4 regions of the Kitasatospora sp. NPDC032150 genome follow, and region 4 is predicted to be linked to each of the others. Evidence: riboswitches for the same ligand, from Rfam matches in the RefSeq annotation. Region 4 holds a riboswitch; each other region holds the start of a gene.
The links. Region 4 has a riboswitch for cyclic di-AMP ahead of ACZ5ON_RS16900 (transglycosylase family protein). Riboswitches for the same ligand answer to the same signal wherever they lie in the genome.

Region 1: linked by a shared signal. The riboswitch ahead of ACZ5ON_RS09435 (M23 family metallopeptidase) and the one ahead of ACZ5ON_RS16900 (transglycosylase family protein) in region 4 are both predicted to bind cyclic di-AMP.
Region 2: linked by a shared signal. The riboswitch ahead of ACZ5ON_RS08760 (transglycosylase family protein) and the one ahead of ACZ5ON_RS16900 (transglycosylase family protein) in region 4 are both predicted to bind cyclic di-AMP.
Region 3: linked by a shared signal. The riboswitch ahead of ACZ5ON_RS15535 (transglycosylase family protein) and the one ahead of ACZ5ON_RS16900 (transglycosylase family protein) in region 4 are both predicted to bind cyclic di-AMP.

Annotation. Positions count from the first base shown of each region.
Region 1 is NZ_JBVIMH010000006.1:20,987-25,082, forward strand. It holds gene ACZ5ON_RS09420 (sensor domain-containing protein) at 1-130, opposite strand, end outside; gene ACZ5ON_RS09425 (GNAT family N-acetyltransferase) at 201-809, opposite strand; gene ACZ5ON_RS09430 (hypothetical protein) at 896-1,759, shown strand; gene ACZ5ON_RS09435 (M23 family metallopeptidase) at 1,864-2,739, opposite strand; cyclic di-AMP (ydaO/yuaA leader) riboswitch at 2,751-2,907, opposite strand; gene ACZ5ON_RS09440 (tautomerase family protein) at 3,079-3,282, opposite strand; gene ACZ5ON_RS09445 (alpha/beta fold hydrolase) at 3,490-4,096, shown strand, end outside.
Region 2 is NZ_JBVIMH010000005.1:151,635-155,730, forward strand. It holds gene ACZ5ON_RS08750 (TetR/AcrR family transcriptional regulator) at 1-557, opposite strand, end outside; gene ACZ5ON_RS08755 (nucleotide disphospho-sugar-binding domain-containing protein) at 848-1,975, shown strand; cyclic di-AMP (ydaO/yuaA leader) riboswitch at 2,452-2,596, shown strand; gene ACZ5ON_RS08760 (transglycosylase family protein) at 2,601-3,734, shown strand.
Region 3 is NZ_JBVIMH010000011.1:103,960-108,055, reverse strand. It holds gene eno (phosphopyruvate hydratase) at 1-1,020, opposite strand, end outside; gene ACZ5ON_RS15535 (transglycosylase family protein) at 1,255-2,127, opposite strand; cyclic di-AMP (ydaO/yuaA leader) riboswitch at 2,132-2,312, opposite strand; gene ACZ5ON_RS15530 (cytochrome P450 family protein) at 2,627-3,880, opposite strand.
Region 4 is NZ_JBVIMH010000012.1:192,615-196,710, reverse strand. It holds gene ACZ5ON_RS16910 (DUF397 domain-containing protein) at 248-484, opposite strand; gene ACZ5ON_RS16905 (sirohydrochlorin chelatase) at 934-1,851, shown strand; cyclic di-AMP (ydaO/yuaA leader) riboswitch at 2,371-2,543, shown strand; gene ACZ5ON_RS16900 (transglycosylase family protein) at 2,528-3,676, shown strand; gene ACZ5ON_RS16895 (hypothetical protein) at 3,940-4,096, shown strand, end outside.

The sequences.
Region 1 (4,096 bases), on a different contig from region 4:
CGGTGACCGGGGCCAGCCAGAAGGACCCCCGCGGCCCGGCGCCGTCCCACGAGGGGCGGCCGGCGGTGCCGTGGATGCTGTCGGTGGCGGTGCTGCTCATCGCGGTCCCCCTGGTGTCGTCCGTGCTCACACCTCAACGGTGTCAGTTCCGGGCCGCCGCCGTAATGCAGCCCACTGCCGGATCGGGGGTGGGGTTGTCCCTACCCCCGTCCTGGAGCGGGCGACACCCACTCGTCGTCCAGCAGCGAGAACAGCAGCGAGTCGTGCCAGGTGCCGCGCAGCCACAGGTCGTGCCGGATCCGGCCCTCCGGCTGGAAGCCGGCCTTGGTGAGCACGCGGACGGAGGCGGTGTTCTCCGGGTCGACCCGGGCGGCGAGGCGGTGCAGTCCGAGGGTCCGGAAGCCGAACTCGCATAGCAGCGCGGTGATTTCACTCGCGTACCCGCGGCCCCAGGTGTCCGGGCGCAGCGCGTAGCCGAGGGCGGCGGAGCGGTGGTCGCCGAGGTCGAGGACGGCGGTGCCGATCGGCGTGGCGCACTCGGGTTCGTCGTCGGCGAGCACGGTGACGGCGAGCCGGTAGACGGTGCGCGGCTCGGCCTCGGCCTGTTCGACGTAGAGCTCGATCTGGTCGGCGCACGTCTCACGGTCGCGCGGTTCGAAGGGTAGGTACCTGGCGGCCTCCGGGTCGCCGAAGACGGCGTGCAGGGCGTCCACGTCGCGGGGCGTGTGGTGGAACTCGCGGAGGGCGAGGCGCGGGCCGGCCAGCAGCACGGCCCGTCCCGGCCCGGCCGGTCCCGGTTCTGGCTCCATGCCGTCCGACCCTACAGCGGGCCCCGGCCACGGGTGCGGCGCCCGCACGGAGGCCGTACCCCCGGGCACCGGCTACGGTACGTAGCGTGAACCACGATCTGCAGCTCACCCCGGGTACCCGCACCACCGATCTGCTCGCCTGGGCGGCCGAGCACGGGTACGAGCCGGTGCCCGAAGAGGCGCTGCGGACGGTGCTCACCCTGCTGGAGCTCGGCGACGCACCGATGCACGAGGGCTTCCCCGAGCTGAGTTCGCCGCTGCTGGAGCAGCTGCTGTACGAGCAGCTCTACCTGTACGTACAGCCCGCGGCCGAGCCGGAGGCGTACGGGCGGGCCGTGCGACTGCTGATCGATCATCAGCGGGCGGCCCGGCGACTGAACGCCAAGCGGCACGCCAGGCTGCACGCGGAGGCCGAGTGGCAGGGCGAGCTGCTCTGCGACCTGCTGCGCCGGCCGCACCTGCTGACCTGGCCCCGGCTGTACACGCTGCTGCTGCGCGCGGACGGTGTGGACGTCGGCGACGCGGCGGCCGTACGGGTCTGGCTGGAGGAGTTCCGCGCGCTGACGGAGGACCAGCGGATCGCGCGCTTCGCCTGGCTGGAGGAGCTGGGGCCGATGGAGCCGGTGCGGGGGGACGAGGGCTGGAACCGGGCGCGGGTGCTCTCGGTGGGGATGGCCACCGACGGGGCACGACTGCTGCTGGAGAACCGGCTGATGCAGCGCAGCTACCGCAACCTGGCCGGGCGGAACGCGCTGGGCCTGCCGATGCCCGACGAACTCGCCGGTGACTTCGAGAGCTTCGAGGCGGCGGTGGCGGCGGAGGCGCTGCGGCTGTGCGGGGAGTGGACGGTACCGGGGCTGCCCGAGCTGCTGGTGACGGAGTTCGCGGACCTGGCGCCGGAGCCGGAGACGGCGGAGATCGAGGAGTACGTGGCGGGCACGGACGCCTGACCGGCCGGCCGCCGTACGCCCGGCGACCCGCCGCACCGTGCCCCGGCACCAGGGTGCACCGGGCCCGGCCGGGGGGCCGGGGCACGCCCGGCGGCCTGGGGCCGTTACGGCTGGAGGCCGTGGGAGTGGAACCAGGCCAGCGGGTCGACCGGGGCGCCCCCGGCGGGGCGGACCTCCAGGTGGACGTGGGGGCCGAGGGGCACGCCCGACGGCAGGCCGCGGGAGTGCCCGGTGGCGCCGACCCGGCCGAGCTGGGTGCCCGCGGTGACCCGTCCGGACACGGCGGAGATGGCGGAGAGGTGGCAGTACCAGATCTCGGTGCCGTCGGGCAGGGTCTGGATCACCCGGTAGCCGTACGCGCCGGACCAGCCGGCCGCGGTGACGGTGCCCGCACCGACGGCGGTGACCGGGGTGCCGGTGCGGGCGGCGAAGTCCAGGCCGGTGTGCGGCTGGGACCAGTGCGAACCGGCCTGGTCGAACCGCGCCGCGAGCGTGTGGCCGTCGACCGGCGGCCGGAGGGTGCCGAGCCGGGCGCGCTCCTCGACGGCCTGGGCCTCGGCCTGCTGGACGGCCCGCTTGGCCTCGGCCTCCTGGGCGGCGGCCAGCCGGGCGGCCTCCTCCGCGCTGGTGCGCTCTCCGTCGGCCTGCTGCTGGATTCGGGCGGTGAGGGTGAGTCCGGGGTCGGCGGCCAGGACGTGGTCCGAGGCCGTGTCGGGGACGGAGAAGGCCGGCGCGGGGGCGGGCGGCTGGGTGGCGGTGGCCGCGGCGGCCGGTCCTGCGGTGGCGAAGCCGGTGGCGCCGAGTCCGGCGGCCATCGCGGTCACGCCGAGCAGCGAGCCGCTGCGCGACTGGCGGGGCATCCGGTGCCGGGCCGCACCGTCGGCGTCGGCGGCCGGTTCCGGCGGAAGGTCGAGCAGCTGGGTGCCGACCCCGACGCTGCCGACCCCGAGGTTGGCAGGGCTGTGCGACAAGGACGCCACCGGGCGCGCTCCTTTCCTTCCTTCGCGCCGACCGGGTTAGCTGACGGGTTCGGAGCAGGAAGGTCTCCTACGAGTGGGCGGGCCCACCCGATTCACCCCAGGAACGTGGTTCCCCGGCTCCCGGACCCACCCACGGGGCGGATCTTGGGGATTGGGCGACGGCGCACGGTGCCGTTCGGGTACGGCGTTGCCGACCGCGCTGCGTTATCAAACGTTAATCCGAGAAGGCCATGATTCCAAGCTGCACGCCTGGTGAAGTCCTTGGCTCCTGAGGCGCAATGGGCGATTTGTGACTATTGACCAGATCGCCCCATGACAGCCCGTTATCCACCAGGGGAATCAGCCCTGGGCCCGGCGGTCCCGCTCGGCGAAGGTCGTACCGGCGATCGCCCAGTTCTCGCGCGGCACCTCCTCGATCGCCACCCAGATGCTCTCCGGCTGCACGCCGGTCGCCCGGGCGTACGCCTCGGTGAGCTCGCGGGCGATCTCGGCCTTCTGCTCCTCGGTGCGGCCGGCCAGCTGCTTGACGTTGATGAACGGCATGACGGCCCCTCAGGTTCGGGTTCGGCGGTCAGCCGCACCGTATCGCACGACCCCGGAGCGCCAATGCCCGGAAGGCCCCGGACGGCGAGCACCCCGCCGGAGTCCGCGAGTGCAGTCACCGCAGTCACCGCAGCCCCTTGACGGCTAAAGCTATTAGCCATAGCTTTTTGGCTACAGAAAGCAGCGACACCACTGCGGAGGCTCACCATGCCCGGCACCCAGCACCCCGACACCCGGTTCCTCGACGTCCCCGGCGGCAGGATCGCGTTCGACGACAGCGGCACCACCGCCGGCGGCGCCCCCGTGGTGCTGCTGCCCGGGATGCTCGAATCCCGTGCCCTGTACCGGCTCCTGCGGCCGCTGCTCACCGCGGCTGGCCACCGGGTGATCACCATGGACCCGCGCGGCTTCGGCGAGTCCTCGATCGCCTGGGACGACTACTCCCCCGGTGCGGTCGCGCACGACGTGCTCGCCCTGCTGGACCACCTGGGCGTCGCACGGGCCGTCCTGGTCGGCCACTCGTACACCTGCGCCACCGTGGCCAAGGCGGCCGGGGCCGCTCCCGAGCGGGTCGCCGGGATCGCGGTGATCGACGCCTTCTTGGAACACTCGCCGAACGCCTTCCAGCGGGCACTGATGAAGGCACTGGCCCCGCTGGTGCTGGCCTTCCCCGGCATATGGGGCTCCGCCCAGCGGTACTACTACCCCTCGCGCAGGCCCGTCGACTTCGAGAGCCACCGGGCCCACCTGGTGGCGGCGCTGCGCACCCCCGGCCGGAAGGCCGCCACCCGGGGCCAGCTGGAAGGCGACTCCA
Region 2 (4,096 bases), on a different contig from region 4:
GGGAGGGAGCGGCCGGTGTACAGCAGGTCGAAGCTGTCGAAGCCGGTCAGCATCCAGAGCAGGTCCGCGGCCTCCTCAGTGGTGACGTCGGGACGCAGCTGGCCCTGGTCCGCCAGCCGCATCGCGCGGTAGTAGGCCCCCGCCGCCCGCCCCTGCTCGATGCGCTGGACGGCGCCGCCGACCGCGTCCGCGCTGAGCATCGCCATCGAGCACAGCGCGCGCAGCACGTCCCGGTGGGCGGCGTACATCGTCATCACCCCGTGGATTCCACCGCGCAGGCCCTCGCGGGCGTCCGGGTGGGCCGTCGCCTCCAGCATCCGGGAGAACCCGCCGCGGTCCAGGAGGTCTTCGGCGAAAGCGGCGAACAGGCCTCCGCGCGAACCGAACACCAGGTAGACGGTCGAGCGGGAGACACGGGCGAGTCTGGCGACCTTGTCCAGGGCGACCGGCTCGGCCGGGGCCTCGCGGAGGCAGGTGTACACCGCGTCGAGGATGCGGCGGCGGGTCTCCTCCGAGGCTTCGGCTCTCAGGCGCTGGTCGTATTTACGGGTAGCCATGGGCGCTGATCCTACAATCACTTGACAGTTTGTCCGATGAAAGACAGGCTGTTCAGTGAAAATCGGGGGAGGGACGCTATGCAGTCAAGAGCACTGCAGCGCATGGTGGTTGAGCAAGAGTCCGAGCCGCCCTCGACCGTGGTTCACGGCCGGCGCCGGACCCTCCCCTGCCCGTCGAGAGCCCTCGGGGGTTTTCCGGGTTCCCCCATGTTCGAAAATCGGACACTCAGATCACTCGTTTGACGTAATGTCAGATCTGAACTTCCATGCAAACGCAAGGAGTCATCCACATGCGCGTCCTGTTCACCGCCCCGGCTGCGGCTGGGCACATCTTCCCGATGATTCCGACCGCGCAGGCCCTGCGCTCGGCCGGGCACCAGGTCCTGTTCGCCGGCTCGGCTCCGCTGGAGACGCTGTGCAACACCGGACTGCCGGTGGTCGAGGTCGGCGACGGCACCGGCATCGGCGAGGCCTTCCAGCGGATCACCAAGGACGAGCCGAAGTACGTAGCCAAGGACCGCACTCAGGAGGAGATCCTCGAACTCGCCGCCCTCGGCTTCGCCGAGCACGGCCGGGTCGCCATCGACGGACTGCTGCGGGTCGCCACCGAGTGGCGCCCGGACATCATGGTCATGGAGCCCTTCGCATCCGCCGCCCCACTGGTCGCGGCCAAGCTTGGCATACCTACCCTGGTCCACAACTTCGGCGTGATGCCCGGCCTTCCGATGCTCGACCGGCTCGCCGAGATCCTCTCCGCCGACTACCAGGCCCACGGGGTGGCCGGTCCCGGCGAGCGCACCGTGATCGACGTGGTACCGGCCTCGCTCGGCGGTGACGGTGGCGGCTGGCGGGTCCGCTACGTCCCCTTCAACGGCGGCGGTGTCATCCCCTCCGATCTCGTCGGCCGCGGTGAGCGGCGCCGGATCGCAGTCACCCTGGGTACGGTGCTCACCGAGTACGCCGGTGTCAACCCGATCGCCTGGCTCACCGAGCAGGCCGCCGAGGTCGACGCGGACTTCCTGCTCGCCGTCGGCAGCGCCGACCTGAGCCCGCTGGGCACCCTGCCCGACAACATCCGTCCGCTCCCGTGGACGCCGCTGGCCGAGCTCCTCGACGTCAGCGACGCCGTGATCCACCACGGTGGTTCCGGGACCATGCTCACCGCCGCCGTCGCCGGCGTGCCGCAGCTGATCCTGCCGCAGGGCGCCGACCACTTCATCAACGCGGACGCCGCCGAGGCCAAGGGGTACGCGCTGCGTTCGGAGGGCGACTCGGTGGACGCCGCGCTGCTCACCCGGCTGCTCGACGACAAGACCCTGCGCGACGCGGCCGCCGCCCTGCAGGACGAGATCAACGAACTGCCGTCGCCGGCAGCCCTGGTTGGCGACTTCGAGCGGCTGTACCGCGAGACCCGCTGAGCACCGCCCGATCCGTCACGTCCGCTGAGGGGCGCGTGGACCAGCGTGACCGCACACTTCCGAAGTACGTGGTCGCCCACGCTGATCCGCGCGCCGCTCAGAGCCGTTCGCGCGCCCCACGGCGAACTCCTCGATCAGCAGTGAGGTACGCATCCCGCGCCAGACGAGGCGGACCCGTTGCAGGGCGATACCGGTGATCGGGCGGTGCACGACGTCGGGGCGCGGGCAGCCCAGCACGACGGCCACCGTGGACGGCGGCGGAGTACTCGCATAGGCAGCGGAGCCGACTCCGGGCTCGGGGGGGGTGTGGCGGCCGGCCCGGAGTCCAGAGGGAGGCTGGACGAATGTCGTGATTTTTGTGTGATGTACCGGATGCGGGCTTGTTATCCAGGTGATGATCCCTCTAATCTCCCTGCAGTTCGCCGTTGCGGACTCCCGGACGCAGTACGCCGAGTCCTGCCCATTCGCGCTCCGGGACATCGAGCACACCCTGGGCAGGAGCGGGGGAACCAGGTCAGTCGCCGCCCCCCACGGCTTGGGGTGAAGCCGCGTACCCACGCGGCCGGGCCACCTCCCGGTCCGAACCCGACAGCTCACCTCGTAGGCGTACGGAGAGGAATGTTCCGTGGTCTTTTCCGGTTCCGGCCGCCACCGCCGTCCCACCCAGGCCGACCGCGCCATCGCCGCCGCCGGCGTGGCGAGCGTGGGTCTGGCGCTCCCGCTACTCACCGCTGCCGGGGCACACGCCGCGCCCGTCAAGACCTGGGACGCCGTGGCCCAGTGCGAGACCGGCGGCAACTGGAGCGCTGACGACGGCCAGGGCCACTACGGCGGCCTCGGCCTGACGCAGCGCGCCTGGGTCTCGCACGGTGGTGACAAGTACGCCGCCGAGCCCGACCACGCCACCAGGAGCCAGCAGATAGCCGTGGCCGAGCAGGTCCTCGCGGACTCCGGCACCGGCCTCTGGCCCACGTGCGCCGCCCAGGCCGGTCTGACCGATGGGGGCGGCAAGGGCGGCCGCCACGATGACGGCGACAAGGGCCGTCAGAACGATGACGGCGACAAGGCCGGTACCGCGCCCGGTTCGCAAGCTTCGGCCACGCCCACGCCGGCGCCCGCGCCTGACGCCCCGGCGGCCACCCCCACTCCGAGCGCGCCCTCCGCCGGCATCGACACCACTCCGCCCGGCACTCCGGCTCCGGCCTTCCCCGGCCGCGCGGGCTACGACCCGGCCGCCGGCGTGTACTGGTACCAGGACAACGGCGTCTGGCACTGGACCGTCCAGCACGACGTCTACATCAAGCACATGGACAACGCGGCGGCCACCGCCCAGCCGAGCGCCGGCACCGGCACCACCTCGCCGAGCCCGGCGGCTCCGGGCACCTCGCAGCCGGCGCAGCCGGGCGTCCCGACGACGGGGGCCACCCCCTCGATGCCGGCGACCGGCACCCCCGCCCCCGGCTCCGCGACCGGCACCCCGCAGCTTCCTGGCACTCCCACCGCGAGTTCCGGCCCTACCGCCACGACCGTGACACCGGGCTCCCCCACCGCGCCCGCCTCGCCGTCCGCCCCCTCGGCTGCGAACACCCCGGCGGCTCCGCAGTCCTACACCGTCGAACACGGCGACACCCTCTCCGCTATCGCCGAGTCGCACAAGCTCACCGGCTGGCAGCACATCTACGAGGACAACAAGGCGGTCATCGGCGCCAACCCCAATCTGATCCTTCCCGGCCAGTCGCTGAACCTGCAGCAGCACTGACACCCGGAGCGCCCCGCACCGGAGTTGACGACTCAGGACGTCGGCTCCGCTGCGGGGCGCTCCTGTCGTCCGGGCCGACGGTCCGCCCGAAGGGGACACCTGAGCCGGCCGATGAGGCCAGCCCTCCGCACGGAAGTTGGTTGTCCCGGTGGCTCCGGCCAGCGGAGGATCGGCCCCGCTCAGTCCCACCAGAACATCCAGTGGCGGCGGCCCAGTACCGCCTCCTCCGCGTACTCGCGCATCGTGCCGTGCCCGACGGACCGTAGCGGTCCCCGCTGACAACGGTCTCCGGGCCGGTGGGACCACCTGTTGAGCGGAATCGACCCATTGGAATCGCTGCGGAGCCAACGTGCTACAAGCAT
Region 3 (4,096 bases), on a different contig from region 4:
CCCGATCTGGTTGACCTTCACCAGCAGCGCGTTGGCGGTGCCGGTCTCGATGCCCTTGGCCAGGCGGGCCGGGTTGGTGACGAACAGGTCGTCACCGACCAGCTGCACCTTGTCGCCCAGCTTGTCGGTCATCGCCTTCCAGCCGTCCCAGTCCTCCTCGTTCAGCGGGTCCTCGATGGAGACCAGCGGGTAGTTGGCGACCAGGTCGGCGTAGTAGTCGATCAGCTCGGCGGAGGAGAGCGCCTTGCCCTCGAACTGGTAGGCGCCGTCCTTGTAGAACTCGGTGGCGGCGACGTCCAGGGCCAGGGCGATGTCCTTGCCCGGGGTGTAGCCGGCCTTCTTGATGGCCTCGGTGATGAGGTCCAGGGCCTCGCGGTTGGAGTCCAGGTTCGGGGCGAAGCCGCCCTCGTCGCCCAGGCCGGTGGACAGGCCGCGCTCCTTCAGCACGGCCTTGAGGGTGTGGTAGACCTCGACGCCCCAGCGGACGGCCTCGGAGAACGACTCGGCGCCGATCGGCGCGATCATGAACTCCTGGATGTCGACGTTGGAGTCGGCGTGCGAACCGCCGTTGAGGATGTTCATCATCGGAACCGGCAGCACGTGCGCGTTCGGGCCGCCGAGGTAGCGGAACAGCGGCAGGTCGCTGGCCTCGGAGGCGGCGTGCGCCACGGCGAGGGAGACGCCCAGGATCGCGTTGGCACCGAGCGAGGACTTGTCCGGGGTGGCGTCCAGGTCGAGCATGGCCTGGTCGATCAGGCGCTGCTCGGTGGCGTCGTAACCGACCAGCTCCGGGCCGATCTGCTCGATGACGGCGAGGACGGCCTTCTCCACGCCCTTGCCGAAGTAGCGGTTCTTGTCGCCGTCACGAAGCTCCAGGGCCTCGAAGGCGCCGGTGGAGGCGCCGGACGGGACAGCGGCACGACCGGTGCTGCCGTCGTCGAGGCCGACCTCGACCTCGACCGTGGGGTTGCCGCGCGAGTCGAGAATCTCACGGGCTACGACGACATCAATGGACGGCACGAGGCATCTCCTAGCGGAAGCAGGTCCTACGGACAGGGGGTGCAGTCTGCGGACGATTGCGGAGTCGTTACGACCAGAGCCTAACCGCACCGGGCCTCCGGGCCACGCTGCCCTTGGCTCCGTCTCAGCGTGTGGCCGCTCTACCAGTCGGTAGTTCACCTGAATGACCACAAGCACGACAAGTGGGGCCGTTTCCGCGACGGCGGCGGAAACGGCCCCTCATGCCACCTGGGGTCAGCCCAGCTTCAGCACCTGGCCGGGGAGGATCAGGTTGGCGTCGCCGCCGATGGTGGCGCGGTTGGCGTCGTAGAGGTGCTGCCAGCCACCGGAGAGGTGCTGGGCCCGGGCGATGCCCGACAGCGTGTCACCCTCCTTGACGGTGTAGTCGCCGGTGGCGGCGCTCTGCGTGGTGGCCGCGGCGGACACCGGGCTCTGCGCCGGGGCCTTCTCGGCGGCGCCGCCCGCGAACTGCTCGTAGATGCTCTGGTGGCTGGTCCAGTACCAGCCGCCGCTCTTCTGGTACCAGTACTTGCCCGACTCGGCGTCGTAGCCGGCCTTGCCCGGGAAGGACGGAGTGGCGGCCGTGCGCGAAGCGTCCTGGGAGGACTGGCTCTTGTAGCTCTTGGTGCTGCTCTTGCTGCCCGAGGAGCTCGAGGAGCCCGAGGAGCCCGAGGAGCCCGAGCCGGAGCTGCGGGTGTGGCTGCCGGTGTCCACGTCGGCGGCCGAACCACCCCTGGACAGACCCGCCTTGACGGAGCAGACCGGCCAGGCGCCGGGCCCCTGCGAGGCGAGGACCTTCTCGGCGATCGCGATCTGCTGGCCCTTGCTCGCCTGGTTGGCCTGACTCGCGTACTGGCCGCCGCCGTAGGCCTTCCAGGTGCTGGAGGTGAACTGGAGTCCGCCGTAGAAGCCATTGCCGGTGTTGATGCTCCAGTCGCCGCCGCTCTCGCAGTCGGCGACCTTGTCCCAGGTCGGCACGGAGGCGGCGTGTGCGCCGGTGGCGGTGAGCAGCGGCAGCGCGAGACCGACGCCGGCCACACCGGCGGCGGCGATGGCCTTCTCGGCCTGGGTCTTGCGACGATGACGGCCCGAACCGGTGAACAGCATGAAGGTGTCCTCTCCGCACGCCTGCGAGGTGAGCTGTCGGGTTCGGACCGGGAGGTTGGCCCGGCCGCGGCGAGCGGGACAGGAACGCTTCCTGCCCTGCCGACGCGGCTTCACCCCAAGCCGTGGGAACGGCGACGAAACCTGGGTCCCCCGCCCTTGCCCAAGGGTTCTGGTCGGTGTCCCGAGGCGCGATGGGCAAGGTTTGGCGTTCCGCGCAACGGGGTTCGCAGCAGCGAACTCATCGGAGACTACGCATACCGTCGCACCAATCACAAGCTCATATCCCGTACATCACACGGGAATTACGTTGTGTTTATATGTGCTTACAGACGATGCAGATTTGTCCGGTTTGATGCGCATTCACAGATCGGCGAATCAGGACACATCCGACACGCCGTCAGCCCGACACGCCCGGCTTGCCGGGTGTCCGGAAGGCGGCGCGGACCATGTGGCACATCTCACCGAAATCCCGAGAATGACTTCCGGATTACGGGGAAGATCAGCCCTGTCGCGCGGTAAAGGAAACCGGGAGTTCGCGCAGGCCACGCATGATCAGACCACCGCGCCAGCGCAGTTCTGCGGGGTCGGCGGCAAGGGTCAGGTCGGGCAGCCGGGTCAGCAGGGTCGCCAGCGCGATCTGGCCTTCCAGCCGGGCCAGCGGAGCGCCGATGCAGTAGTGGATGCCGTGTCCGAATCCCAGGTGCGGGTTGTCCTTCCGGGCCAGATCGAGCGTGTTCTCCGCAGCGAACCTGGCCGGGTCGCGGTCCGCGGCCGCCAGCACCACCAGCACCGGGTCGCCGACCGGGATCTCCACCCCGCCGATGGTCAGCGGACTGGTCGCGAACCGCCAGGTGGCCAGCTCCACCGGCCCGTCGTAGCGCAGCAGTTCCTCCACCCCGGTGGCCAGCAGCTCCTTCTCGCCGCGTGCCACGGACTCCTGCAGCAGCGCGCGCTGCCCCGGGTCGCGCAGCAGCGCGTACAGACCGTTGCCGATCAGGTTGACGGTGGTCTCGAAGCCTGCGAAGAGGAGGATGAAGGCCATCGCGGCGGCCTCGTTCTCGGTGAGGTGCTCGCCGTGGTCACTGGCCCGGATCAGGCCGGAGATCAGGTCGTCGCCGAGGTCGGCCCGCTTGCGGTGGATCAACTCGGCCAGGTACGAGCGCATCCGCTTCACCGCCCGGCCCACGCCGCCGCGTTGGCCGCCGTGGTGGCGGATCATCATGCCGGCCCAGTCCCGGAAGTCGTCCTGGTCCTCCGGCGGGACGCCCAGCAGGTCGCAGATCGCGTAGATGGGGAGCGGAAAGGCGAACTCGTGGATCAGGTCGGCCGAACCGCGTGCGGCGAAGCCGTCGATCAGCCGGTCCGTCAGCTGCTGCACCCTCGGCTCGAACTCGGCCACCCGGCGCGGGGTGAACGCCTTCGACACCAGCCGGCGCAGTCGGGTGTGGTCCGGCGGGTCGATGTTCAGCAGGTGGGTCATCAGGTCGGCCTGCCGCTCCCCCGGGATCCCGACCCGGCCGCTGCGGTGCGCCTGCTCGCTGTGGTGGGCGGGGTTTTTGGACAGTCTGCCGTCCGCCAGCGCCTGCCGGGCGTCCGCGTACCGGGTGACCAGCCAGGCCTCCACCCCGCTCGGCAGCGTGGTGCGGTGCACCGGGCTGTGCTCGCGCAGCCAGGCGTACGCGGGGTAGGGGTCGGCGGCGAACTCCCAGGTGAAGAGCTCGGGCTGCGGGGTGGAGTCGGGCGTTTCCGGCATGTCTCGACGGTATCCGGCGACGGGCGGCCGGCTCCACGCGGGCGGCCGGCGGCTCCGTGACGGCGCCCCACGGCCCCGGGGGCGCGCGGATCGCGGATAGGGGGCGGACAGGGGGAAGGAGGGGCTGTCGGCGGACGGCGCGTAGCTGACAGGGTCGTGACGTCCGGATTGCGCCGCTGCGCGGCGGACTCCCCCGCCCGTGCAGGAGTGAGCCTG
Region 4 (4,096 bases):
GATCCCGCAGGTCTCCTGGCGGCAACCGCGGCCCAGCGGCAACCATGAACCGGCAGCGGCGGTGGACCGGTGCGAGCCCGCGGGCGGCCCCGAACCACTCGACGCTCGTCCTCCACTCCGCGCTCCTCCGAGCATCGCTGCGGGCCGCGACGGCCCGGACGGCCCCCGAATGCCCGCGAAGACGATGAAGGCCGTCGTGGCTGACGGTCCCACGACGGCCTGTAAGCGGCAGAGGGCTGACGGCGGTTCAGGCCGTCAGATGGTCGAACTCCCCGTCCTTCACGCCGAGCACCATCGCGGCGATCTCGGCCCGGGTGTATATCAGCGCCGGCCCCTCGGGGAAGCGCGAGTTGCGCATCGCCACCTCACCGCCCGGCAGAGCGGCGAACTCGACGCAGTTACCCTGCGAATTGCTGTGCCGGCTCTTCTGCCACACCACGCCTTCGAGGTCCGCAGCCGCCATGCCGTTGTACGTTTCCTGCATCTCCTGCACCGAATTCTCCCGACCTGCCGGGCTTACGCCCTACTTGACGCGATGATAGCTCCAGTGCACGTGCATCAGCACGGGACATTGCCCGTGCAGTCAAGCGTGTCGGAATGTGTGCCAACCACTCCACTTGATCCGGCTTTGACGGAACGTAAGTGGACATAGCCCAGCGAATCACAGTTCGCCCGATGACTGCCCGTACTGGGCTCGCGCCATCGTGTTGATCTTCGTGCGCCCGGCGCCGAACACCCACACCGCACCCCGGGATCACCTGTGAGGCACGTCACCCAGGACGGCAGCTGACTGCTTTTCGGTTGCGCGAAGCGACAGGTCGTCAGCAAGGATTGGGTAATTTGATGGCAATTGTCCCGATTTCGCGCGGGCTCGGTGCCCACTCTGGGGATCCGGATGCAGTCCTGCCTGCCGAATGTCTTACGATCTCCGCCATGAGCACCGCAGCCATCCCGGGCGCGCCACTGCCCGTCCGCACTCCAGGCTCCCGTGCGCGGGGGCGCCACCGCCGTCCCGAGCGCCCCGAGATCCCGGCCGGTTCCCCGGCACTGGTGCTTGCCGTCCCCGCCTCGGCCGGGCCCGAGGCGAGCCCGATAGTCGAGGAACTGCTCTCCATCGTGCGCGGCGAGCAGCCCGGCATCGAGACCGCGGCCGGCTACCTGACCGGCGAACAGGCCGACGCCGACACGACGGAGGACCTCGCGACCGGCGACGGCCAGGCCGCCCCGACCGTGGCCGAGGTACTCGCCCAGGCCGCCGAGGCGGGCATGCCCGCGCCGGTCGTGATTCCGCTACTGGCCGGTCCGCACGGCTTCCTGACCTCCCTGCACAAGCTGGCCGGGGAGACCGGGGCGACCGTCACCGATGTGCTCGGCCCGCACCCACTGCTGGCCGAGGCGGTGCACGTACGGCTCTCCGAGGCCGGCCTGGCCCGCGCCGACCGGGCGCGCCTGTTCGCCATCACCACTGCGGCGGACGGCGTGGTCCTGACCACCGTCGGCGGCGAGGAGTCCGCCGCGGCAGCCGGGATCACCGGCGTACTGCTGGCCGCCCGGCTCGCGGTACCCGTGGTGGCCGCCGCCCTGGACGCGCCGGGTTCGGTCGCCGCCGCGGTCGAGCACCTGAAGGCCACCGGCTCCCAGCGTCCCGCACTGGCCCCGCTGGTGATCGGCCCCGAGGCCGACCCCGAGCTGCTGGCCGCGGCAGCCGAGGAGACCGGCTGCCCGAGCGCAGCCCCGCTCGGCGCCTACCCGACCGTCGGTCAGCTGATCGCGTCCACCTACCTGGCCGCGCTCAACATCCCGGGCCCGGGTGAGGCCCCGGCCCCCGTCGCGGAGCAGCCCGCCGACTGAGCACCCGACAAGACCGTACGAGAGGCCCCCGCGAGGGGCCTCTCGGCGTTTCCGGGGCCCCCGCGGGTCCGCGCCCCGCTCGGCCCAGATCGAGCGGGGCGCGGGCTCCCGGGGCCGTAGGGCCGGAGCCGGGTGGCCAATTGGCGAACCTTGCATGACATTTGCCCCATTGGCTCACAACTCGGACATTTGCCACCGACCCCTCCGTGGGCCCCATTGACCCGGACCCCACTCCCCCTCGGGGGCTTTTCAGAACCTTCACAACCGGTCGCCCGAACCCCCGGGAATGCCACGGCATCACCTGAAAGGGGAGCAGATACCCACTCCGGCCGCACACCTGAAAGAGTCCCATCGGATTTCCTGGAAATGCCGGTGCGCATTCGATCTTGAATAATCCGCGAATAGCCTGTGAGGGAACTCACAGGTGTTTGCGGATTCAACTTAAGTCTGCTTAACGTGCTCTCCGTTCGTTGACACACGGACCCAGCTCTTCCGGAACGCCGAGTCCTGCCGCCGGAGCAGCTGGCACCGCAGAACGCACCGACGGCAGGGGCGGGGGAACCAGGTAAGTCGCCCGAGAGCCGGCCAGTATTCGGCCGGTTCCGGGCTAGGGGTGAAGCCGTGCGCAGCACGGCCGGGCAACTCCAGCCCGAATCCGACAGCTCACCTCGCAGGCGTGGGAGAGGAACGCACCTTCATGCTGCCCATCAACGCCAACAAGCGTGCCCGCCGTCTGATCGCCGCCACGGGTGTGGTCGGTCTCGGCCTGTCGATCCCCGCCCTCGCCGCCTCCGGTGCCTCCGCCGCTTCCGTCTCCACCTGGGACAAGGTCGCCCAGTGCGAGAGTGGCGGCAACTGGAGCATCAACACCGGCAACGGCTTCTACGGTGGCCTGCAGTTCACCGCCTCCACCTGGGCCGCCTTCGGTGGCACCCAGTACGCCCCGCAGGCCAACCTGGCGACCAAGGCGCAGCAGATCGCCGTCGCCGAAAAGGTCCTCGCCTCGCAGGGCCCCGGCGCCTGGCCGGTCTGCTCGGTCAAGGCCGGTCTGACCAAGGACAGCGCTCCTGCCCAGGTCGACACCTCCGCGCCTGCCGCCACCCCGGCGCCGGCCACCGCCCCGGCCACCCCGGCTCCGGCCGCCACGCCGAAGAGCGCCCCGACCGCCGCCCCGCAGGCCGCGAACGGCGCCAAGTACACCGTGGTGGCGGGCGACTGGCTGTCGTCCATCGCCACCAAGAACAACGTCGACGGCGGCTGGCAGAAGCTGTACGACCTCAACAAGTCGGTGCTGACCCAGGGTCCGGACATGATCTTCCCCGGCCAGCAGCTGGCGCTCGGCAGCACCTCGGCCGCCGCGCCGAAGCAGGACACCCAGAAGCCGGCTGCCAAGCCGAGCAGCTCCAGCACCCCGGCTCCGGCGCCGGCTCCGGCCAAGCCCGCCACCCCGGCTCCGGCCGCGACCGGCAGCAAGGCCGCCGCGGTCAACTTCGCGCTCTCCAAGGTCGGCCAGGCCTACGTCTACGGCGGCAGCAGCGACGGCGGCTGGGACTGCTCCGGTCTGACCCAGGCCGCCTACCGCCAGGCCGGCATCTCGCTGCCGCGCGTCGCCGCCGACCAGGCCGACGTCACCACCAAGGTGTCGCTGGACAACCTGCAGCCGGGCGACCTGCTGTTCTGGTCCAACAACGGCAGCAACTCGGGTGTCTACCACGTCGCCATCTACATCGGTGCCGGCAAGTACGTCGAGGCTGCCAACCCGAAGGCGGGCGTGAAGATCGAGACCATCGCCAACTACGCCCCGGACTTCGCCGGCCGCGTCTGACGGTCCCGGCTCTCCGCGTGAGGCCGCTGTCCCCGGTGCTCTGGTCGGCGCCGGGGACAGCGGCCTCACGGGATCCCGTGTGCACGGGGCGGCTCGGTCACACGGTTCCCGCCCACTCGTGGTCCCCCGCCCGCTCGTGGTTCCCCCGCCGCGGGCGGGCACCGCATCAGATGCTCGGAAAACCCGTGTGCCGCGCGGGCTGGTGGCTCGGTTCCCCACCCTCTAACGTCGGTTGCGCCTGCAGCCACGGGAAGGGGAACGCCATGACGAAGGTCACCGTCAGTCTCGACAGCGATCTGGCGATCGAGGCGATGCTGCTGTCCGGCACCAGGAGTCCGCAGGACGCGGTTGAGTTGACCGTCCGCGACTACCTGTCCACCGGCCGCCGTACCGAGGCGCGTACCGGCGACGCCGCCGACG